3 regions of the Fictibacillus sp. Mic-4 genome follow, and region 1 is predicted to be linked to each of the others. Evidence: riboswitches for the same ligand, from Rfam matches in the RefSeq annotation. Region 1 holds a riboswitch; each other region holds the start of a gene.
What was found. Region 1 has a riboswitch for cobalamin ahead of WD019_RS05830 (sodium:proton antiporter). Riboswitches for the same ligand answer to the same signal wherever they lie in the genome.

Region 1 (8,245 bases):
GCTGATTTCCTTTTATATACATTAATCGACGGAATTACAGACGAATACTTTCCGATTCTCGACCGGATCAGCGCCCGTATTGATGAATTAGAAGATGAAATGTATGACGAAGAAGTAAAAGAAGTGACGGAAGAATTTCTTGCGTTAAAACGGACAATTATTTTAATTCGCCGCGTCATTATTCCACAGCGGAGAGTATTTTTAACGATCAACGGAAGATGGAAATTTAATATTCGTGAAGAGAACGTCCCCTTTTACACCGATTTGATTGACCATTTGGAACGGATCGCTGATGCTACAGAAACATACAGGGACCTTGTCAACAGTGCGCTCGATACGTATTATTCCATCATTAGCGCGAAATCATCTGAAAAGTTGAATGTTTTGACGATCATTTCGACGATTATGCTGCCGTTAACCTTTATAACCGGCTTTTTCGGAATGAATGTTCCTTTGCCTTTCCAAAGTTCCCATTATTCAACGATCTTCATTTTGGCATTAATGGTCGTATTAGTCTGGATGATGTGGAAATACTTTAAGAAAAATAAGCTGTTATAAAAAACGAAGCGGGCAATCCGCTTCGTTTTTCTTTGTATCATTTTTGCTGAGTCAATACATCTCTTTTTATCAAGTAGGCGCTTCTCTCAATCCTCTTACTTAGAAGAATAGCCTTTCCATGATCCATAGTGCAATAAGCATCCATAAGATGATAATCAGCCCTCCGGTAATCCAGTTCCTCGGTTTCGCTTGATTCATCAGGCGTTCCGCTTCTTTTCTGCATTCTTTCACTACATCACCTGGCATCATCTTAAAGGCAAAATAAATCCCCAACGGTACGAGAATTAAATCATCGAGGTAGCCTAAAATAGGTATGAAATCGGGTACGAGATCGACCGGACTGAAGGCATACGCAACGACGCATATCGAAAAAATTTTCGTATACCAGGGTACTTTCGGATGTTTATTGGCTAAATATAGCGTATATAGTTCGCTTTTTAGCTTTTTTGCATATACCTTCCACTTTCTTAAATTTATATTGCCCACTTTTCCTCACCTTTGTAATATAATGTTTACCGTATGCTGCACAACATGCTCTACCATTAATTTTTTCCATCGTTCAATGTAATCATAACCTTGTTGTTTTCTCATTTCTATTCCTCTCTTCATTTAAAGATAGATTTTTCAATATAAAAAGCTCTGACCAAAAAAGTTGTCAGAGCTTCTTCACTTAATTCGAAGTATTCATTTCTACGTTTTGTCTTTTAGATCGAACACTTACAAAAATGAAAGTAGCAACTAAGAAGATAAATAGAATGACTCCGACGATTTCGAAATCGAGTTCAGCCCATGGGTTAAAGTAGGTAAATGCCAGATAGAAGGAAACCCCGTATGCGAGGATGACAATTACCCAGCCCATTAGTCTTGATGCAGATTTTCCAAGTTGGCTTGACTGATTGATCATTTTATAAACGATAAGCGAATCAATGGTATCGGTAATCATCATGCCAAACATAAAAACGATCCCTAGCATTAAAGGGGTATATTCTCCCCTGTTGCCCGCCGCCAAAGACCAGACAGCCGTTTGACTCACGGTTTCAGCCGCTAAAGCAAATAACGCCCCGACTAAAACAATAAGAAGGGGGTTCGTAGTTCCCCGCGCGACTTTTGGAATAAATTTTCCCTTTAATCCACTTAGATGAAATTCTTCGTTACTCTTTCGGGTTCGCAATAGATTATACGTATTTAGCGTACCAATGAGAAATAAAGAAATAATCGATACCCACGATGCAAAATGATCAAAATACGACGGGAACGAAAAGTTCTTCATCACAATTCCTAAAATGCCGGCTGTAACAGCTACCATCCCCCCATGTCCGAGCGAAAATAATGTTCCGACCCAGCGCGCAAATGGGCTGCCCATTCGCCAATTGTATCGGGTTTGTCCATCAATAAACGCAAGATGATCCGCATCTAATCCATGCCTGAGACCTAACGTAAAAACTAGCAAAAAAAGTGATAGCGTTTCCATTAAAAATCCCTCCTCTTATAAAAACGTAAAAATCCTCAACCTGAGACAGATTGAGGATGAGTACTTAAGTTAAAACGACAAAAGGGCAGAATATGATTGTCGCTTACATCGAGTACACCTCTCCTTTCCGCGAAGGCCGTATTGGTGCTACAACACAGGTAGGTCTCCTGGCTTTTGAATCATGGCACTCTACCGTCTTCCCTAACGTTGAAGTTAAGTGACATGAATGATAGAGCACTCCTCAATTACAGTGGCGGGACCGCTCGGGATTTCCACCCGATTCCCTGTTACCCCTTGTCTTACAAGGGCACCTGGTTGTCTTATATAATTTTCTATTTTTATAGTACCAAAAATTCTTCAATAACCCAATTCTTTTTTCTATCACAAGTTTATAATTCCACTGTTACACTTACCTTTTGCCCTCTCATCGTAAGAGAGTCATGCATATATGTAGTAACAAAAGATAAAATCTATCTTTTTAAAATAAAGTTGTAAGGAGGGCTTTTTATGAATTGGGAAAGTCGTAAAAGCCTTTGCCAGGAATTTGCTAGAATTCTAGGTGGAATGGGCAGTTTAGATGAAAATGGAGTATGCCTTGTACAAAAATTCCGCACGTTAAATTTCACCATTCTTGGACGCCGTGCTAAATCTCCGTTAGTGATTCCTCAATTTTTTTCTTTCGAAGACGTTGACCGAAATGGCAGAGCGTTAAATTTAGGGGAAACTGTGCTTTTGCAAGCGGAAGCAAATCCATTAATGACCGAACTTCGCAAACGAAATATTATTGTTACTGCATTGCATAACCACTGGTTATTTGAAGAACCTCGGGCGATGTACATGCATTTCGAATCGGTTGAACCGCCATTAGAATTTGCTAGAAAAGTCAGGGACGCATTTAGAGTCTTAAGAGGCTAAATTTATATCAATTGAAAAGAAGCGTGCAAAAAAATTTTTAATAAAATAAGCTCACCAAAGCAGGGTGAGCTTTTTAAATTCGTTTTCGTTTTGCCAATAATGTATGCCATTAAGATTAACGTGACTCAACCAATTTCTCATCCGCTTCATTTATAGGTTCGGAATCTAAATAAATATGCTCTGGGTGCGGATGCGTAAGAAAATCATGATGCGAAATCGACCAGCCGTATGCTCCCGCGTAGCTGAATAAAAGAATATCTCCAACGTGCAATCGTGAAATGGGGACATTTCTTGCCAGTACATCATTCGGTGTACACAGTTCCCCCGCAACCGTAATCGTTGATTCATTTACTTCAGGACGCTTAAAAGGGTATGGCCACTCCTCTATCGGTACGATCGTAAACGGATGACTCTGTTTCCAGGCAGCTGGAAGTCTAAGATGATGGCTCCCTCCGCGGATGATACAAAAATAGCGACCATGATTTTGTTTAATATCCAATACTTCTGCTGCATAGTAACCGCACGAAGACGCAATATAGCGGCCACATTCAAAAATCGTTTGCCAGTTGGCATCGCTATGCTTCTCCAGTATTTTTTCCAGCCGCAGAATAAAATTATCCCAATTAAATTGCTCTTCTACCATTTGATAGTTGATTCCGATTCCTCCGCCTACATTGATATAAGAAAGGTCTAAATCCCATTCTTTTCCCCATATTTTTGCCTTTTCAAAACAATGATCGATGAAGTGCACGTGGGCGGCTGGATCCAGGTTATTTGACATTGCGTGAAAATGAAAGCCGAAAAGCCTGACATTCGGCAAGCAGCGCACTAAGTCGATTGCTCCAGACACTTCTTCTTCATCCACTCCAAATTGGCTCGGAACTCCTGACATTTTTAACTGAGCGTTTGGAACGGAGTTGCGCAGGTTGACCCGCAGTAAAATGGATATGGATGTCCTTTTTTGAGCTGCTATATAGTTAACCAACTGTAATTCGTGCAGGCTCTCGACATGAAGGAAAGTGACCCCGTGATCAATTGCTCCTTCAATCTCTTCTTTCGTTTTTCCTGGTCCTCCAAACAAAATCGGAATGCTCTCATCGACGGCCCGCACTTTCTCGATCTCCCCTAGCGATGCTACTTCAAACCCGTGAACAATTGGTGCCAGCGCTTTTAATAGAGTCTCATCTGAGTTGGCTTTTATTGCATAAAATAATCGGCATGCTGAGGGGAGGCTTTCAATTAACTTGTTCACATGCCGACGCAATTTTGGCATGTCATAGATATAGGCGCAAAAAGGCTGCTCCCGCTCTTGCTTCAAAGATTTCACTATATTTTCTATCATTTTATTACCTCTTTCCTCTATTACATTTTCCAAATTTGCCGTCTGCTTACTGCAATCATGAAAGTTGTTACAATACATCCTAATCCCATTACGATACCCGCCAGCAACGCTCCGGCCTGTGCAGCAATAGCGCCTATCATGATCGCTCCTAACGGAATAAACCCTCTATCCATTAAGGCGATGCTCAATATTCGTCCCCTCATCCCGTCCGGAACTTGTAACTGCAACGTAATCCGGCTCATCGTCCGATAAATTTGGCTTGATAATCCAACAAAGAACATCGCTACTCCCGCGATTGGAACATTTTGAATCCCTATAAACAAAAGTAAAGAAAGCCCAAAGGCCATTATGGAACCAATCAGCCACTTTCCCGGCCGTTTCACTTCTTTCCCAAAAGAAAGCCAGGTCGTTCCAACTATTGCCCCAATGGATGAAATCGTTAAAAGCATTCCAAATCCCTCTGGCCCTAGCTGTAAAAGATCCCTTGAAAATAACGGCATCAACGTAGTGTAAGGAAATCCGAATACCATTGGTACAATCGCCAATAAAAGCAAAGATTGGACCACCGGGTGGGATTTGATAAAGCCTGCAGCTTCCCGGAGCGTCGCTTTCTCTCCTTTCTTTTGATTCCGATTCGGGATTGGAGAATAACGTATGGCACATAAAGAAAACAGTACGCCAAAAGTGGCGACCGCATTCATATAAAATAAATGGGCAATGCCGATAACCGGAAGCAAGGCTCCGGCAATCGCCGGTCCAATCATGCGGGAAAGATTAATGACCGAAGTATTAATCGCGATTGCACTCGCTATCGAGCGCTCCGAGACAAGACTCGGCAAGAGTGCATTTCGGATCGGCGTGTCCATTGCCGCCAGACTGGATCTTACTGCTACAACCATGGCAAAAAGCCAAAAAGGCGGCTTTGCCCCGGCAAGATAACCAAGGCAAAACGTCAATAGTATTGTCCCTATTTGAATCGATATTAATAGTTTTCTTCTATCATATCGATCTGCCAATATGCCTGCCGGGACACTAAAGAAAAAAGTAGGGGCTAATCGGCATGCGTTCATCAGCCCTAAATGGAGCGGCGAATTCGTAAATTGCAATACTGCCCAATTTAACACAACTAAATCCAGCCAATCTCCTATCCGTGTAACGAAACTTCCGGCCATAAAAATGGTGAACGACTTTGAGTGAAGCGCAAGTCGTGATGATTTATGCTGAACTTCGATCCGTTCCATTGGCCTCATTTTTCCGTTTTCCAGAATTCGTGAAGCGGATTCGGAACAGTGGCGTAAGAATAATCTTTTCCAGCGGGGGCTAATCTCATTTTTACCAATGCTTTATGATCGACTTCCGGCCGGTACAATGCTTTTCTGTCAACACGGACGTTTTCTTTATATTCTGGCAAGGACTCTAAATCAGCAAACACGCGCTCGCAAATTCGATAAATCTCTTGCCATAAATCTCTTTCTGATAGCCCAAAATATTTGCAAGCCTGCATGACCAGTTCGCCGAAATGATTTTGAAACACCGTATAAAACACTTTATTGTGCATTTCGTTTAGAATGTTTGTCACCGTTACGGAACCGGGATAAAATTCCTTTTTAACATTAGCAACTGGGAGTCTGTCTGCAAAAATTCTTGCCCCTCCCCAATCACGGAAAAGCATCCGAACGGGGCGGCTGTCTTTAAATATGATGATACTATTTTGCAAATGTCCTTCTAAACCGATTCCATACTTGACCATAAGGGTGAGAAAGCCCGGCAACGCGATCGAAACATATTCACTGATGAACCGAAAAGCAGCCCTACGCAAGGAGGTTTCGTCTATTACTTTCGCATACGTTTCAATGAGTTCTGCGAAAATGATTTTTTCCGTAATCGGCGATTCAGAAAAAAGCGAGCTACCGACGATGGCCACCTCGTCCTTAGCCGTAAATGATTCTACATTTTCACGCAATAACGCTGACAGATTTCTACTTTTCAGATGATTCATATCTGTTTCTTTTAGCTTGAAATTGAAGCCCGCACATTCACAAATTGGCACAAACTTCTCGGCCAACTCCGATTCTTGCTGCATAATGGAACGAATGATTCGGGTAAAGACAGGCCCGTTATTTGTCGTATTGGCAGATATGGAACGAACTGTAGACGTCATCTGGCTATTGACCGCCACTTTTATGGCGTGTTTAGGTACACCGCCATTTTTAAAAGGGACGACCGTTCGAAATGATGAGGTTGCACCGCCCGGAACTTGAAATCCGCCTATTGGAACGACAATCTCCTCTTCTATTTCTTGTTTGTAAATAACCGGGATCGCGTTTTTCAACTGCCACGGATGCACGGGAACGAATATAAAATCGTTCACACGAAGCCCTCGAGCTGTAAATTCTTGCTCTACCGCCTTTCGTAACGTCGGATACTCGGTAAATAGAAATTCATTTACATCCTTTGTATTTTCCTCAATAAAAGCGAACTCTGCATAATCTTTTCGAATACCTGCAAACTGAATTGCAGCTTCTCCATTAAATTCCGGTGCATAGCGTAACACATCTTTCGGTTCCATGCCGAGTTTCGTTTTTGCACCTGGATGAAGATTATGTCCCTCAACCGATAATTGCTCAAAAAACAGGCTCGCATCAAAATCAGGATCTAGTTTCTTTTGCAGCAATACCCAATCAAAAGTCGTTGCGATGTCTTGTTTTCTGGCGATTTCTCGTAGCTTTTTCTTCTTTTCTAACCAAAACGCATATGCTAATGCAAGATTGGCGCTTCCGTTCATCAATTCGAGCGCTAGCCGCGTCCAATCATATCCATTTCCCCCATTCGTATTTTCTTTGGACCTTATTAATTGTAAAAACTCAACGGCATGTTCCAATCTCCGGGCTCCCTTTTCTGAAACATGCAATATCTTCCCTGCCACTTCTAAACGGTTAAACGCATATGTTCGGCTTACCGGGATCACAATGCACGAACTTTCAGATAGAGAATATATTTTGTAACTTCTGCCGCTGTCTAAGCCATATGTATGGAGTGTCTGAATGATCTTCTGCCAGTGTTCATCAATGGATGGAACATTTAATGTATGAATGGTGCCAATGACGTAGAGATCATACGAATATGAAACAAGTCCCATAATATCCTCACGCAACATCGCACTTACAAGCCGATTCAAAATTCCCCTGCGGCCTCTTGCAAGCGATAATTGATAAGCCGGAACCATAGTTGGCTCATTTTCTTTTAAAAAAGTAAGAACGTTCAATTCATCCTCCATCATCTTTCCTTCCTTACTATCTCTGGCTGCTTTATCTAGTGAATCCATCTGTAAAAGTTGGTTCGGACTTACACCCATCACATCGTCTCTCCTTCCCGGTTGATCATTGGATTTGGAACTTTCATGTACGAGTACGCTGTCACATCCCCACAGAGGCGCATCGTCGCCAGTGCTTTTAAGTCAATCATTGGTTCAAAAAGAGCTTGCTCATCCGCTGCAGCCTGTTCTTTAATTTCGGGATCTTTTTTCAACGTTTCAAAAACGTCTTTACACACACTAACAATGGGCCGCCATAGCTTCTCTTCATTTACATCTAAAGCGCGGACAAGACAGGTGATCAATTCAGCGAAATGGTTTTGCATAACAGAATACGTGATAATCTTTCTCAGCTCATCTACGTTATGCGTAACCGTTGATGAACCGGGATGAAACTCTGCTTGAAATCCATTTTTTTTCAATCTTTCCGGTAAAATTCGCACACCGCCAAAGTCTCTTATAAGAATACGTACGGGCTCTCCATTACGAAAGACAGATACGCTATTTTGCATATGTGCTTCTAAACTAATTCCATACCGTACCATCAGTATGATTAAGCCTGGCAGCGAGATGTTAGCATACCTTTCGATAAAGAAGACCGCCGCATCTTCTACGTCAACCAATTGATAATGGTCGGCCAGTTTAT
Region 2 (8,245 bases), on a different contig from region 1:
CGCTCCTTCCCCCCGTTGTAAGGACGACATGATCGCATCCGCTAGCACGTGCGACGCTGATCGCCTGAACGATACTAGCTTTATATGCGGCTGTCGAAAACGGAACAACGATGCCCCGCGTCCCCAATATAGAAATGCCGCCAATGATTCCAAGCCTCGCATTTAACGTTTTCTTGGCGATTTCCTCTCCGTCCGGAACGGAAATGACGATTTTAATCCCTTTTTCCACGTCAAATTCATTAAGTACGTTCTCTGCAGTCGTGATAATCATTTTCCGCGGAACGGGATTGATGGCCGCCTCGCCGACAGCGACGGGTAAGCCTGGTTTTGTCACTCTTCCGACACCTTCGCCTCCATCAAGAATGATGCCCCGCTCGCCGCTCCATGTCACGGTAGCAACAATTCGCGCCTGATGAGTGGCATCAGGGTCATCTCCGGCGTCTTTAATTGTTTCAGCGACGGACATGTCCCCATTCACTTCACATTTTTCGATTTTAAAGGTCGCTTCCTTGCCAATCGGCAAACGAATGGTCGCTTCCTTCTGAGGTTCATGAGTGATCAAACCTATCAATGCGGCTTTTGCTACAGCTGTTGCGCAAGCCCCCGTCGTATAGCCGTGCCGCATGTTAGATGGATCTTTTTCTTGCTTTTTATTCATCTTTACACCTGTTCTGCGATGAGAGAAAGTGCATTTAGTGCAGCAACTGTAATTGTACTTCCGCCTTTCCGACCGACGTTCGTGATAAACGGCACATCCAATTTAGCCAGCTCTTCTTTCGACTCGGCCGCAGAGACAAATCCGACCGGGAGACCGATGATGAGGTCTGGTTTCGCGATGCCTTCTTTAACTAACCGAATAAGCTCAAGTAAGGCCGTCGGCGCATTTCCGATCGCATATATGCCGCCTTCATTTTCTTTTATCGCTTTTCTCATCGAGATGATCGCCCTTGTTGTATCCAATTGTTTTGCCTCTTCCATTACATCAGGATCGGATATGTACACATTGATCGATCCGCCATGTTTTTCAATCCGTTGTTTGGTGATTCCGACTTGCACCATTTGCACGTCACAAATGACATTTCTCCCTTTCTTAATGGCGCTTACTCCCGCTCGGATGCTATCGGGGTGAAACAAGATGCTTCTTCCAAGTTCAAAGTCGGCAGAAGCATGGATAATGCGCTGGACCACCGGATACTGCTCCTCCGTAAAAGGATGGTCGCCAAGTTCTTCAGTGATCATTTCAAAGCTTTTCCCTTCAATTAATTGAGGCTGCACCGTAATCGGCTTAAATTCTGTTTTAAAATCCATCGTTATTTCGCTCCTTATCCCATGTTTACGAGACTTTTCAAGTGATCAATCACGCTTTGAAAATCGGAATAAACGGTTCCATAGTTGATTTTTGGACGCTTGATCATAATCGTTTCAATCCCCGCTTCAAGTGCTGCTTCCAGCTTTTCATCGACCGCTCCTCGTTTTCCGCTTTCTTTAGTAATCATAAGCGTCACGTTATAGTGGTCGAATAGCGCTCTATTCAGTTCCTTTGAAAATGGCCCTTGCATCGCCACGATGTTTTTTTGTTCAATTCCGAGCGCCTCGCATTTTTCCATATTGTCTTTGCGTGGAAGCATGCGGGCAATGAGCCTTGTGCCCTCCACTTCTCTCAACCGATTGGCAAAAATGTGAAGGGTTTTGCTCCCGGTCGTAAGCATAATGACGCCTTTTTTCGTTGCTGCAAGGTCTGCCGCTTCCTCATACGAGCTTGCGAACGTTATCTTCTCATGGCGGAAGTTTTGCGTTTCCCGCTCATAACGGATGTATGGGACGTTCGCACATTTCGCGCCGTTTACGGCATTTTTTGACGCCTCTTCGGCAAACGGATGGCTCGCATCGACGACCGCCTGCGCTTTCCTCTCCTGAATGAGGGCTGCCATTTCGGAATCTGTCAATCTGCCGACACGCACGTCCAATCCAACATCGCTCAAACTTTTTCCTGCATTTTCCGTTACAACGGTCGTTAAAACGTTAAACCCGTTTTCTTTTATTTTTAATGCGAGTTCTCTTGCGTCACTCGTCCCTGCCAGCACTAAAATCATTTCGTTTCACCTACTTTCGTGAACATGATGATGCCCATGATGGTGATGATGTCCATGATCATGGCCGTGATCGTGATGATGGTGGTGATCAATATGCTCCATCGCGTTAATACGGTACTGGCATGTATCGCAGTTCATTTTCACTTCGCCCTCTAGCGCTTCTTCCACTCGATCTTTGATGATCTTCTGTAGCTTTGGGTGGAAGCCGAAATAATCAGCCAAAAGAAATTCGTTGTTCGGGTATTCGTTCTTGAACCCCTCGAGCATCTCGGCCATCCGGTTCATCAATATGCCTGTAAATAAAAAGTACGGCAGCAAAATCACTTTTTTCGCCCCGAGCTTCAGGCAGCGCTCAACCCCTTCATTGACTAGCGGTGAAGTCACGCCCATAAAAGCCGGCTCGACCCACTTAACGTTCCACCTCTCCCATAGCAATCTAGAAATCTTGTAAAGATCGCTGTTGGCATCAGGATCGCTTCCTCCCCTGCCGATGAGAAGGACTGCGGTTTCTTCATCTGGTTCCTTTGCATCAAAACCGATTGTCTTAAGACGGCTGTACAAAATGTCCGCTGTTTCTTCGTGAATGCCGATCGGGCGGCCATAAGTGAATCCGATGAATGGATACTTGTCCCTGGCCTCATCAATCGTGGCTGGAATATGTATTTTTGAATGTCCCGCCTGGAGCAAAATTATCGGTATGACATATACATGGCTTGCCCCTTTTTTTGCGCATTGGTCGATTCCTTCCATGATCGATGGCGAGCCAAATTCGAGAAAACATGTTTCAATAATGAGATCTTTGCCCAGTTTTGGCGTAAGCAATTTGATAAACGTTCTTACTTCTTCATTTCCTTCTTCCAACTGGCTCCCATGCCCTACAAACAATATAGCCTTCATTTAGCCATCCTCCTAAAAAGCCTACTCTCCGCATGGAGCCGGCTCAAGTTTGATTTTTGGTGCGATCTCTTGATGCTTGAATCCTTTAATTTCTTTTACTCGTTTGAAAAACTTGTAAAATCTTTCATTCGGATGTCCTTTTTCTTGATAGAATTCGATAATGTCAGCCACTAAATCTACTAATTGATCAGGCTCAATTCCTTCTGCGACAGGCTGGGCCGGATGAGCCGTCCTGCCTGCAGGTTTGGCGCCTAAAAACAAATCAAACTTTCCTTTCCGATAGACGATCCCGATATCTTCCATAACCGCTTTATAGCATGCCATGCCGCACCCGTTAAAACCGATGTTCATTTCTTTCGGAAGCGCCATTCCTCCAAGCCGTTCTTGAAGCTCCTCGGCATATGGAATCGATTCCGCCTTTTCCCCATCGCAAAAATCGCAAGCCTTCACCGTAAGCACATCGCCGATCGGCATTAGAAGAAAGCCGGCAGAATGCAACTTCTCTGTTACCATATCTGGATCTGTTGTCGGAATGCGCAAGACGATCTGGTGATTTGGCGTATATTCCATGCTTCCGTTTGATCCAACAACTTCCGCAAGAGTGATCATTTGCTCCGGTGTAAACCGCTTATTCGCGACCCCCGGGCTCACCGCCAATTCAAAAATGGACTCGATTGGCTGCCCGGCCGTTATGAAGGATTTTTCAGCGCTTCGTTCTTCTTTATCAACCATGCCTAACGCTTCAAGAGCCAATTCCAAAGAGTCATTTGCATCCGTTTTTGATTTCGGGGGCAAAAGGGCAGCCATCGTGCTTTCTTTTCGTTCATTGCCTGTTTGCGACTCGCCAGTTTCGTCTTCCTGTGATAGTGCCCATGGCTCTGCTTCCCTAGATAAACGCTGGTGCGGCTTCAGCCGTTGCTTCTCGCTATTTAGCGTATATTTTCTTTGATAACCCCTTGGCGTGATCATTTTTCCATCGTAAAGAAACGTCGAAGAATTGCCGATAATGACCGTCGTCAACATGCCGATGTCATGATCAAGCATTTCTTCCAGGTTCGTGATAACGACTTGCTGCCGCTCGCGATAGGCGCTTTTCACAAGCCCTACCGGCGTCTTTGGATCACGGTATTTTAATAAAATTTTTTGCGTTTCAACAATTTGCCGCGTTCTGCGCCCGCTTTTCGGATTGTATAAAGCGATGACAAAATCGGCCTGGGCTGCTGCCTCGACCCGTTTTTCGATCAGACTCCACGGGGTTAAATGGTCACTTAAGCTAATCGTGCAGGCGTCATGCATAACGGGAGCCCCGAGCAATGAAGCGCATGAGTTGATGGCCGATATTCCCGGAATGATTTCAACCGCTACACCCGTCTCCTCTTTCCACCCTTTTTCGATCAACACTTCAAAAACGAGTCCGGCCATGCCGTATACGCCTGCATCCCCGCTTGAAATGACGGCTACTTTCTTCCCTCTTTCGGCCTGTTTGACCGCTTCCTGGGCTCTTGATACTTCTTCCGTCATTCCAGTGCTTACAATTTCTTGATCGTCAATCAGCCCTTGAATTAATTCCACGTACGTTTTGTAACCGATAATCATATCGCTTTCTTGTAGCGCCTCTTTTGCCCGTGCTGTAATATGTTCAAAATGGCCGGGACCGAATCCGACGATGAACAGTTTTCCTTTTTGTTCCATTTGCATCCCTCCTTTGTTGTTCACCATCTTTTTTACGTTTTTGAAATGCCAGCGAACGTTACGTTGTTGTCGACTGGCGCCATTGCCCCGCGTCTAAATTCGTAAGTTGTAAATGGCTGCAAACACTTAAGTTCATCTTCCGCCAGCTTTCGGACCATTTCTCTCCCTCTCTCCGGTGTCATACCGTTTAACCATGCGCCTTGCGGGTAAACGATAACGACGCACGCATCTTTGCATCTCCCATTGCAACGCGTTCTTGTCGTATGGATTTTCGAGTCGATGCCAAGCGATGCGATCTCATCGCGCACCGCTTGTGTCACCTCTTCTCCCCCTTTCCTCATACAGCTCGATCCATTACAAATCAAAACATGATGCTCAGTTCCTGTTAAATTCCAGGTCGTCATAGGGCCACCTCTTTACTATTTTTCACCTTCAACTGCAGCTAGTCTTTTAAAAATAAAAAGCACCTCAAGCTTTTGGAAGCTGGAGGTGCTAACATGCATAGCAGAAAAAATGACTAAACTAGTAGTCTACCGCCATTTTACTCCTCCCTCCGAAAAGCAAATGAAACAACATTTAAAAGCAGGTCTCCTGGCTTTGCGCATCATCTTACTTTTGTCCCTTCCCGGCGATTAGAGCCAGTGGCATCGACAATTTCATCAGCGCTTACAGTAGCGGGGGCTGCATCGGATTCTCACCGATTTCCCTATTATCCCTGGAAGTTCATCCCGGGCACTCTTAAATGCAATTATTCGGTTTTCACTGTATTGATAGAATCGAACAGTTTCTATGATATAACATTCTAATAAATTTTAAAATAGAAAAACTTTATTTTAGTGAAAATGCTCGTTTAGCTGGATTTATAAATCTGAATTTTATACTAAATTGAAGCAAAAATCTTATATTTTGTCATAAATGTATGTTACTATCCTTTTATTGAGCTTTTATATTACACACAAATGAGGATTGAAAGCAATGAATCAAACATCTTCTGTTCGGCAAAAACTAAGGCAATTGCTAATTATTTTACTTCCAATTCTAGTCACGCAATTAGCGTTGTATGCGATGAGTTTCTTTGATACAACGATGGCCGGGCATGTCAGTCCGGATGATTTGGCGGGTGTGGCGATCGGCGTCAGTATATGGACTCCTGTCAACACCGGATTAAGCGGCATATTGCTTGCTTTAACACCGATCATTTCGCAGCTTGCCGGCGCAAAAGAGAAAGACAAAGTGCCGTTTAAAGTTATCCAGGGCATATTGCTCGCTGTCTTTCTTTCCATCGTTATTATTGTTTGTGGCATTTTTTTATTGGACCCGATCCTTGATCATATGGATTTGGAAAGTCACGTGCGCGATGTCGCCCGCCGTTTTTTAATCGCCATTTTCATCGGCATAATACCGCTTTTTGTGTACAATGTTTTGCGCTGCTTCATTGATGCATTAGGGCAAACCCGCGTATCGATGATGATTACACTTTGTGCCCTGCCAATCAATGTCGGACTAAATTATTTGTTGATTTTCGGTAAATTCGGCTTTCCCCGCCTCGGAGGGGTCGGTGCCGGTTACGCATCTGCGATCACATATTGGTGTATCGTTTTCATTGCGGTCTTTGTGATTCACCGCATGAAGCCATTTGCGGATTATCACATATTCAAACGGTTGTATGGCGTTTCTTTTGCTGCATGGAAAGAGCAATTAAAAATCGGTGTTCCGATCGGATTTTCGATTTTTTTCGAAACGAGCATATTTGCAGCCGTTACATTGCTTATGAGCGAGTTCGATACAGCCACGATTGCGGCACACCAATCAGCGCTTAACTTTGCCTCGTTCTTGTACATGGTTCCGCTTAGTATCGCCATGGCCCTCACCATTGCGGTCGGCTTTGAGGTCGGGGCAAAGCGATTGAAAGACGCAAAAACGTACAGTTATTTAGGAATCTCGATAGCGGTCATAATGGGGATGCTGTGTGCAATTGGTTTATTCATCTTCAACGAGCAAGTGGCGTCCATCTATACGAATGACAGCCACGTTCTTCAATTGACCAAACACTTTTTAATTTATGCGATTTTCTTCCAACTCTCAGATGCGGTTGCCGCCCCGATCCAGGGAGCGCTGAGAGGCTATAAAGATGTGAACATTACATTTATTTTAGCTTTCGTTTCTTATTGGATCATCGGCCTTCCAAGCGGTATTGTCCTTGCTAAATTCACTTCATTTGGCGCATTCGGCTATTGGATCGGCTTAATTTCCGGTCTCGCCTTTGGTGCGGTCTGCCTTTCCGTCCGCCTTGCCCGCGTACAAAGGAAGGACATCGAGCTTCAGCAAGTTATTTAACGAACCCCCCTCCTTTGAATGGAGGGGGGGCGTCTTTTGCATATTATTCCCACTTTCATTTCATACTGTAAACAACATCATCTTCCTATTAGTGCTCCCCATCCCCGGCAAAATATTGCCGGGTGTTTTCTTTTCAATGAACCTTTCCGCAAGTACCTGCATATTTCATAAAAGGAGAGAATCGTTCGGGAAATCGCAGTGAAAGGGCGACGTGTATGAATCGGTTAAATAAGGTAAAAAAAGAAATAGAGCGCCGATGTACGGAGCTTCTTCGCTTACAATCTGAAGACGGGTCATGGAGATTTTGTTTTGAAAATGTCATATTAACAGATGCGTACATGATTATTGTAATGCGCATGTTTGAATGGAAAGATGAAACCTTAATGAAACGACTTGTATCTCGCATTTTATCCAAACAAGAACGCGATGGGACGTGGAAAGCGTATCCGGATGAAAAAACAGGCAATTTATCTGCAACACTTGAAGCTTATACAGCCCTTCTTTACTCCGGTTATGTACAACCTCATTCCCCCATGTTAAAGAAAGCGGAGAGATTTATTAGAGAAAATGGCGGCATAAAAAAATCGGGTCTCTTGACTCGTGTTTTCTTTTGCTTCAACGGCCTTTATCCATGGCCGGACGTTCCAATCAATCCGACTATTCTTTTCAGCTTGCCCAAAGGCAGCCCGCTGAATTTCTATGATTTCACCAGTTATGCCCGGGCTCACTTTGCACCGGTCATGCTCGGGATTCATCGCAAATTTACAATGATTAACCGGTGGACGCCAGACCTGTCTCATTTAAACGTTAATCACAAACCAAGTACATTATGGGAAGATTTACAAGATCATTATCCTGGCCCTAAATGGCAAATGAAAGCCAACCGGCCATTAACATCTACTGATCGTCTTGCGGAAGATTATATATTGGATCGCATTGAAAGCGATGGGACGCTGTTAAGTTATGCCACTTCCACCTTCCTCATGGTTTACGGACTTGCCGCCATCGGATATGAAAAAGATTCACCAACCATCGTTCGTGCCATTGAAGGATTGATTTCATTACAATGCAAGATAAATGGCCATATTCATATTCAAAATTCCCCGTCAACGATCTGGGACACCTCTCTCGTCAATTATGCGTTGCTCTCAAGCGGCATATCACCTTCTCACCCGCAAATGAAAAAGACGTTGCTCTATTTATTAAAAAAACAACAGACAAAACCG
Region 3 (8,245 bases), on a different contig from region 1:
ATGAAATTACGACAACGAGATTGGTCGCCCAGGAAGCATTGATTAACGAACTGAGTTCACCGATTATTCCGATCGCGCACGAAATCGGAGTCCTGCCGCTTATTGGCGTTATTGATACGAAACGGGCAAAATATATTATGGAATCGACTTTACAACAATGCACGTCATTAAAAATTAGCCGGTTATTTATTGATCTGTCTGGTGTTGCCATTATGGATACAATGGTTGCTCAAGAAATCTTTCAGGTGATCCAGACATTAAAACTAATAGGCGTCGAAACGACACTGTCCGGCATCCGGCCCGAAGTCGCGCAAACCGCCGTGAATTTAGGAATTGATTTTAGCAACCTTTCAATAAGCAGCACACTCCAGCAAGCACTAATGGATCTCCACTTGACAGCAAACAAAAAGACCTGAAAAGAATGATCTTTAAGCAGGTCTTTTTTTGCTGTTTTTTATTAATTTAATGATGATAACGGCAACGATCAGAACGGCGGCAATAATTGCTGCCAGTTTCGTATAAGGCGCAGCGACCGTTTTAATATTCTCCCAGTTTCTCCCCAGCGTACTGCCTAAATAAATAAACATCATCGACCATGGAATGATCGCAAGTGTCGTGTACGTCGTAAATTTGACAAAAGACATTTTGGCAATGCCGGCCGGGATTGAAATGGCATGTCTGACAACTGGAATAAAGCGGGCAAAAAAGATCACACCTGCTCCATATTTTTCAAACCATCGTTCTGATATGTCAATATGTTTTTTACTGATTAATATATATTTGCCGTATTTCTCGAGAAACGGACGTCCTCCGTACGCTCCTGCCCAGTATAGGAACAGCTGGGCGATTGTCCCTCCGATTACTCCGGCGATGACCGAGCCTGTGAACGTAAGGTGGCCCTGAGACATCATATAGCCTGCATAAGATAATACAAGTTCACTTGGAATAATCTCAATCATTAAACCGAGTGCAATGCCAAGATGGCCTAAACTAACAATCCATTCTAAAATCGATACGATAAATTCATGCATGCTGAACCCACTTTCCGTATATAAGCTGCATCACTATTATAGCATTATTGGAACGCTCCATTTCTTAAAAAACGATGAAAAATAGGAAAAGCGAAATGCTTGTCACATAATCTACTAAAATATATGCAAAAACACTTCCCGCTATTCGCAAAAACAAGCTGAGGCCATTTTGACCCCAGCTTGCTTTTATAACTCATCAAAACCATTGACATCGGATACTTTTGTGTATTGACGTGATTTTTGTTCAAAGAAATCGCTTTTGCCACTGTCGACATCTTCATAAGCTTTAATCCATTTCATCGGATTTTCGCGATAGCCTTCAAACGGCCGCTCAAACCCAAGTTCGTTCACCCGTTTATTTGCCATAAACTTAATGTACGCCTCAAGCTCAGAACCGGTAATGCCCATGAATTTATTTCCGATAATGTAACGTCCCCAATTGATTTCTAGCTCTGCTGCCCGCTTAAACGTTTCTCGGACAAACTTCTCCGTTTCTTCATTGTCAAGTTCGGGGAATTCGTTCAGCAGCTCTTTAAATATATTTCGGAACAATAGGACGTGCAGCTGTTCATCACGGTTAATGTAATTAATCATCGTGCTTGTCGACACCATTTTTTGATTGCGTGCCAAATTATAGAAAAACGCAAACCCGGAGTAAAAATTCAGGCCTTCTAAAATGATGTCGTACACGATCGACTCCATCAGCGTTTTTGGCGTCGGATGATTCACAAACCGTTCATATCCTTCAGCGATGAAATCATTTCGTTCCCTTAATACCGGGTCATGTTTCCAATACTCGAAAATTTCATCTTGCTTCTGCTTCGAAACAAGGCTTGACAACACATAGCTGTAGGATTGATTATGAACGACTTCCTGGAAGGACAAGGTCGTCATTAAAGCGACGAGACTGGAATCTGTCAAATAGTGGGCTACCCTTCCGCTATAGTCCGTTTGAATGCTATCGAGAAAAGCAAGTAGACCAATAATTTTATTAAACGCCTCTTTCTCCTCTTCATTCAATTGCGGATATTGTTTCATATCGGTTGACATGTTGATTTCAAATGGCGTCCAAAAGTTGGCGAGCATATTTTTATAGAGCGGATAGGCCCATGAGAAGCGGACATCGTCCCAGTTTAAGACATTCGAGCTCTTCCCGTTGATGATGCCGGTTGAAGCATTTGGCGCTGCCACATCGTACAGTTTTCTTTCTTGCAATTTTTCCATTTAAAAACTCCTCCTCATTAGAGCCTGCCATTTAACTTGAACAGCTTTCGCATTCATCGATTTCCGCCTGTGACGTTGAACGTAAATAATAGGTGGTTTTCAATCCAGATTTCCACGCAGTTAAATGGAGGTTGAGCAGCTCTTTCGCCTTAATATTGTTTTTAACGTACAAATTAAACGAAATCGATTGGTCAATATGTTTTTGCCGTGCCGCATTTTGCCGGATGCTCCATTGCTGGTCGATTTCGTAGGCCGATTTGTAATACCAGATTGTTTTGGCTGACAAGTCCGGAGCCGTAACCGGAATCTTGTAATCTTTCTTTTCTTCGGAGTACTCTTTTTTGAAAATCGGGTCGATCGATGCCGTGCTTCCCGCAATAATCGCCGTCGTCGAGTTCGGTGCCACTGCCATTAAATACCCGTTGCGAAGCCCATTTTCTTTCACTTCCGCTTTTAATTTTTGCCATTTTCCGGCAGTGTAATTCCGCGAGTCAAAGTAAGTGCCCGTTTGCCAGTCCGATCCTTCGAACACAGGGTAGGCGCCTTTTTCTTTCGCTAATTCCATACTTGCATGAATCGTTAAATAGCTAATTTTTTCATAAAGTTGATCGGCATACGCTACCGCTTCTTCCGATTCCCAGCGAATGCCTTCTAACGCCAGAAGGTGATGCCATCCGAACGTTCCAAGACCGATGGCACGATACTTCTTATTCGTCAAAACCGCTTGCGGCACTTCAATACGGTCTTCATTCAAATCGATGACGTTATCGAGCATCCGCACTTGAATCGGGATCAATCGTTCTAAAACATCTGCTTTCACCGCGCGGGCAAGCGAGATCGAGCTTAAATTGCATGTTACAAAGTCACCCGGTTCTTTCGTGATGATGATCTTTCCGTCTTCCGTTGTTTCCTCAATCACCTTTGTCAAACTCATGTTCTGGGCAATTTCTGTGCACAAATTGCTGCAATAAATCATGCCGGTATGCTTATTCGGGTTTGCCCGATTGACCGTATCCCTGTAAAACATATAAGGAACGCCTGTCTCAAGCTGGCTTTTTAAAATTCGTTTAACAATTTCAATGGCGGGTACGACATCGTAACCTCCTGTTCCCCGCTCACCGAACAACCCTTCATTCGCCGCTTTTACACATTCTTCATACTTCTCCCTGAAACTTCCTTTGCCCGGCTCCTCATCATAAAAATCATCCAGATCATATCCCATCACTTTCCTGATCGTATGCGGGTCAAACAAATACCAGTCTTCTCGCGCTTCGACCTTTTCCATAAATAGATCTGGGACTGACAACCCGATAAATAAATCATGCAGTCTTAATCGTTCATCCCCGTTATTCAGCTTGCTGTCCAAAAACGAAAAAAGATCTTTCCCGAACACAGGATAATAAATGCTGATGGCGCCTTTGCGCTGGCCAAGCTGATCGACGCTGACAGCCGTCTGGTTGAGCAACTTCGCCCATGGAATGACGCCTGATGATGTCCCTTTAAATCCTTTAATATCGGATCCGAGGCTTCTGATTTTCCCCATATAGATGGAAATTCCTCCGCCCCCTTTTGAAAGGGTAGCCGCATCGGTATTCGTATCATAAATGCCTCTCAGGCTATCATCCATCGTATCTATGAAACAACTGGATAGCTGCCCATAGCTTTTACCCGCGTTGGCGAGTGTCGGCGTCGCCACCGTCATGTACAGGTTAGAAAGCGCCCAGTACGCTTCTTTAACAAACTCCATTCGCTTGTGCACGGGTTCATTGATCATTAATGTCATTGCAATGATCATAAAACGTTCCTGCGGCAGCTCGTACACCCGGCCATCGTACGATTTAGCCAGATAGCGGTCAGCCAGCGTCCTTACGCCAATATATGTAAACAGCTTGTCTTTTTCAGGATCAATAACTCCCTCGAGTTCTTCAATTTCTTCTTTTTCATAGCGGTCTATTAGTTCAGGTGTATAGATCCCTTCATCCGTTAACCGTGAAATGAGCGTGTAAAGAGAGCCATATTTGATCTCCGGATTGAACCCTCTATTTTTTGCCGCTTCCATGTAAAGTTTTCTTAAAAAAACGGATGCCGCCATGAACGTCCAGTCCGGTTCATTTGCATTTATTCGTTCAAGGCTATTTAAGATCAATACATCGGCAAGCTTCTGTTCATTTATATCTTCATGATCGTTTAAAAAGGACATTACTTTTTCGATATAGGGCCTGGAATGCAATTGTGGAAACCGGCTAAGAACTGGCTCAATCCATGTTTGGATGATTCTTTCTCTTTCCATCGTATCGGTAGTCAAACGAAACACTTCCTTTCAAAAATAAAAGCCCATCCTTCTTCAAGGATGAGCTCTATAAAACGACACAAATAAAAATGCACAGTTGTACATCACATTTTTAGCCCGTGTCGTTCTCATCTCAATCCCCGAAGAAAAGAAACGCATAAGAAAAAGGCAGGTCTACTGGCTCATGCTTCGCTCTACTCTGGTCCTTCCCATGTAAAAGCCACGATCCATCGCGCGTTCTTTACACAGTGGATATTCCCATTTCGTCCACAATTACAGTTGCGGGGACAGCTCCGAATTTCCATCGGATTCCCTATTAAGTCTTTTATAAGACACCTTTATTCTTACTTCATATTCAATATGTAGTTAACATCTATTACTTTGACACTAAATATTGTGTTTGTCAATAGTTCTGGCAACATTTCCTTCTGTTATTTCAAATCAATATTTTCTTGCATGACTTTTGCGCAATACTTAATGATGTCTCGTCGTCTGATAATACCAATAAAGTAACCGTTGTCATCTGTTACTGGAATAAAGTTTTGATCGGTTGAAAGAGGAATTAAATCTTCCATGTTCGAGTTGATGGTAACAGGAATGTTGCGAACCCGTTGCGGCACGTTTTTCAATTTCGTTTTCAATACTTCTTCATATCCGATTTCAAGCGCATCCCGGAGCTTCCACAATAAATCTCCTTCAGTCAGCGTACCTACATAGCGACCATCCTCAGAAACAAGAGGCACCGATGTATATTTATGGTACGACAATTTTTCAAGCGCCTGTCTCATCGTTGATTCTGGATTTAAGTATTTTACTTCATCTTTTGGTAATAAATAAAAAGCGATATTCATTTGTATATGTGCCTCCTCTAATCCAGTTGTTACCCATTATATTATAACAGATCTACTGAAAATCAAGAGAATTATACACTCTAAACAGTCCTTCGATAAATCGTAACAATTTCGTTTTACAAATCGTAGTCTTTCCGTTTATAATAAAACGTGCGTATAAAATGAGAGGAGAAACATCATGAGAAACAAATATAGATTCTTGACAGTATTACTTATTGTTTCGGTTTTGCTAACTGGATGCGGTGCAAAAAAGGCCTCCAATGATCATCATTCCGGCCGGCTAAAAATCTTTACAACCATTTATCCTTTGCAATACTTCACTGAGCGTATTGGAGGCAAGTATGTTGAAGTTAAAAATATTGTTCCCCCGGGGGCAGACGCTCATTCATTTGAACCAACGACGAGAACGATGATGGATGTCGCTACAGGAGACGCATTTATTTATAACGGAACTGGAATTGAAGGGTTTGCAAATGCAGTAAAAGATGCAATTAAAGATGAAAATGTGAAAGTCATTGAAGCAGCAAAAGGGATCGATTTAATAAAAGCGTCAGAACATGAAGAAGAAGGACATGACGATCACGGTGATAAAGATCCGCACGTTTGGCTCGATCCAGTCCTTGCTGAAAAAATAGCCGCCAACATTAAAAATGAATTAATTGCGTTAAAACCTGAAGAAAAAGCCGAATTCAATAAAAACTATCAATCTTTGAAAAAAGATTTAGAGCATTTGGATGCATCATTCAAAAACACCGCTGCCAAATCATCAAAGAAAGCGTTTGTTGTTTCACACGCTGCTTACGGTTATTTAGCCAAACGCTATGGTTTAGAACAAGTTGGCGTGACCGGCCTGTCGCCTTCGGAGGAACCATCACAAAAACAATTGGAGAAAATCATTAAGCTCGTCAAAAAAGAGCACATTCACTACATTTTATTTGAAGGAAATGTGAACAATAAAGTCGCAAGCGTCGTCGAAAAAGAAACAGGGGCGCGCACATTAACGATGCGCAACCTTGAATCGTTAACAAAAGATGACGTGAACCATCATGAAGATTATCTTTCATTAATGAAGAAAAATGCAATTGCCCTTCAAGCCGCTTTAAAATAAACTATGAAAGACCATCGGAACGTCCGATGGTCTTTCTTTTCCTTGCAAGGGAATCATCATTGTAATTAGCAGCAACCACCGCCGAAGCCGTATCCGCCAAATCCAATACATGCACATCCAATAATAATTAACAAAATGAACAAGACGACGATTAATGCAAAGCCGTTCCCAAATCCACATCCAAGTGCCATTTTGTTTCCTCCTTCAACATTAGTTAATTAACTGCTTTCACCCATAACATATGTGACTACCCCATGATTTGTACCGGTACAAATGTGGAATTTTCGAAATGGCGCAAAAATGTCCATTTTCTCCTTTATCCACTCTTGTCCTCTACAAAGCTTCCTAATCCTTCATATGTTATGAAGGAAAGACAAACTGCTTTTAAGAGAGGAGGTCCATAATGGCAGGTTGGGGCGGATGGTTCGCCATCATTATCGTACTGTTCATTCTCTTAATTATTGTCGGGTGCGCTTGCGTTGGCTGTTGGTGGTAATGGGAAAAACGCTACAATTGTTTCTCTTATAAGAAGCAAGACTTCGATCAATTGGCGAAGCGCCAAACTAAAAAAATCGGGACATCTCCCGATTTTTTAGTTATCCGATTGATTCTCTTCTTTATATTTTTCTTTCAGCTTCCAATAAGTATCGAGCGCCTGCGTGCCGATTCTTCCCGCAACATCATTATTGGAATACGTCGAAACATTCGGGACGGCAATCGCAAATGCGACTTCAGGGTTTTTAAACGGCGCAAAGCCGACCATCGTAATATTATATTTTTCGGTCTGGCCATGGTTGACATACACCTGGGCCGTCCCCGTTTTCCCGGCAGGATCATGGTATTTTGCCTGATGGAAGCCATATTTATAGGCCGTTCCTCCAGGGCTGTGCATCACTTGGTAAAAGCCTTGCCGGACTCGATCAATATACTCTTCTTTCATATCGACTTTGTTTAAAATGTGCGGCTCTACTTTTTCAATTAATTTGCCTTCCTTATCGGTTGAAGGGCTCGGTTCGCGAATTTCTTGCAAAAGGTGCGGCTGAACGCGATACCCCCCATTGGCAATTACGGATACATATTGCACAAGTTGCAGCGGCGTATATGTATCAAACTGTCCAATCGCCATATCAATCATGTTCCCTAATTGCTGATAGCCGCCATTATAGCCGGTCGCTTCATTTGGAAAATCAACCCCCGTTTTCACCCCGAGGCCAAACTGGCTGAAATAATAGCGCATTACATCAAAACCGAGCGTCTTGCTTTTGCCGTAATAAACGCCTCTATCATAATCATATTTCCCCAGCATCATCGCAACGCGCCAGTTATAGACGTTGGAAGACATTTTTAATGCCTCGAGGTCATCAATATACCCCATGTTTTTCCATGACTTTTTTGGCTTCCCCTGACCGAATTTCAATGGCGTATCATACAGGACAGTACCTGGATGAATAACACCCTTTTGAAAGCCTGTTAAAATGGTAGCACCCTTAACCGTCGATCCCATGGCATAAGCGTTAAATAGGGCACCATACGAGTCGTTATGGAATTTTCCTGTTTTCTTGTCATATGTCTTTCCGGCCATCGCATAAATTTCGCCCGTTTTCGGATTCATCATGACAATATAGGCACGGTCGACATATTCATTGCCGGCCATCGTTCTAGACGTTTTTATTTCTTTCTCCACAATTTTTTCCAGATTGCTTTGCAGTTCCATATCAACGGTCAACACTAAATCTTTGCC

Region 2: it holds a riboswitch for cobalamin, as region 1 does, so the genes downstream of both, WD019_RS09060 ((2Fe-2S) ferredoxin domain-containing protein) here and WD019_RS05830 (sodium:proton antiporter) in region 1, are expected to answer to the same signal.
Region 3: it holds a riboswitch for cobalamin, as region 1 does, so the genes downstream of both, WD019_RS07640 (ribonucleoside-diphosphate reductase subunit alpha) here and WD019_RS05830 (sodium:proton antiporter) in region 1, are expected to answer to the same signal.

Annotation. Positions count from the first base shown of each region.
Region 1 covers NZ_JBBHZM010000005.1:32,358-40,602, forward strand. The annotation lists gene corA (magnesium/cobalt transporter CorA) at 1-558, shown strand, start outside; gene WD019_RS05825 (YkvA family protein) at 658-1,044, opposite strand; gene WD019_RS05830 (sodium:proton antiporter) at 1,229-2,029, opposite strand; cobalamin riboswitch at 2,170-2,359, opposite strand; gene WD019_RS05835 (DUF1259 domain-containing protein) at 2,537-2,944, shown strand; gene WD019_RS05840 (type III PLP-dependent enzyme) at 3,060-4,286, opposite strand; gene WD019_RS05845 (MFS transporter) at 4,307-5,527, opposite strand; gene WD019_RS05850 (IucA/IucC family protein) at 5,533-7,641, opposite strand; gene WD019_RS05855 (IucA/IucC family protein) at 7,641-8,245, opposite strand, start outside.
Region 2 covers NZ_JBBHZM010000010.1:46,669-54,913, forward strand. The annotation lists gene WD019_RS09035 (cobalt-precorrin-5B (C(1))-methyltransferase) at 1-658, opposite strand, end outside; gene WD019_RS09040 (precorrin-8X methylmutase) at 661-1,308, opposite strand; gene cobK (precorrin-6A reductase) at 1,323-2,093, opposite strand; gene WD019_RS09050 (sirohydrochlorin chelatase) at 2,100-2,990, opposite strand; gene cobJ (precorrin-3B C(17)-methyltransferase) at 3,012-4,682, opposite strand; gene WD019_RS09060 ((2Fe-2S) ferredoxin domain-containing protein) at 4,715-5,086, opposite strand; cobalamin riboswitch at 5,247-5,437, opposite strand; gene WD019_RS09065 (MATE family efflux transporter) at 5,658-7,019, shown strand; gene WD019_RS09070 (prenyltransferase/squalene oxidase repeat-containing protein) at 7,235-8,245, shown strand, end outside.
Region 3 covers NZ_JBBHZM010000007.1:99,438-107,682, reverse strand. The annotation lists gene WD019_RS07655 (STAS domain-containing protein) at 1-416, shown strand, start outside; gene WD019_RS07650 (DedA family protein) at 429-1,031, opposite strand; gene WD019_RS07645 (ribonucleotide-diphosphate reductase subunit beta) at 1,218-2,255, opposite strand; gene WD019_RS07640 (ribonucleoside-diphosphate reductase subunit alpha) at 2,287-4,545, opposite strand; cobalamin riboswitch at 4,696-4,900, opposite strand; gene WD019_RS07635 (CBS domain-containing protein) at 4,977-5,396, opposite strand; gene WD019_RS07630 (metal ABC transporter substrate-binding protein) at 5,575-6,504, shown strand; gene WD019_RS07625 (YjcZ family sporulation protein) at 6,570-6,695, opposite strand; gene WD019_RS07620 (YjcZ family sporulation protein) at 6,908-7,000, shown strand; gene WD019_RS07615 (peptidoglycan D,D-transpeptidase FtsI family protein) at 7,097-8,245, opposite strand, start outside.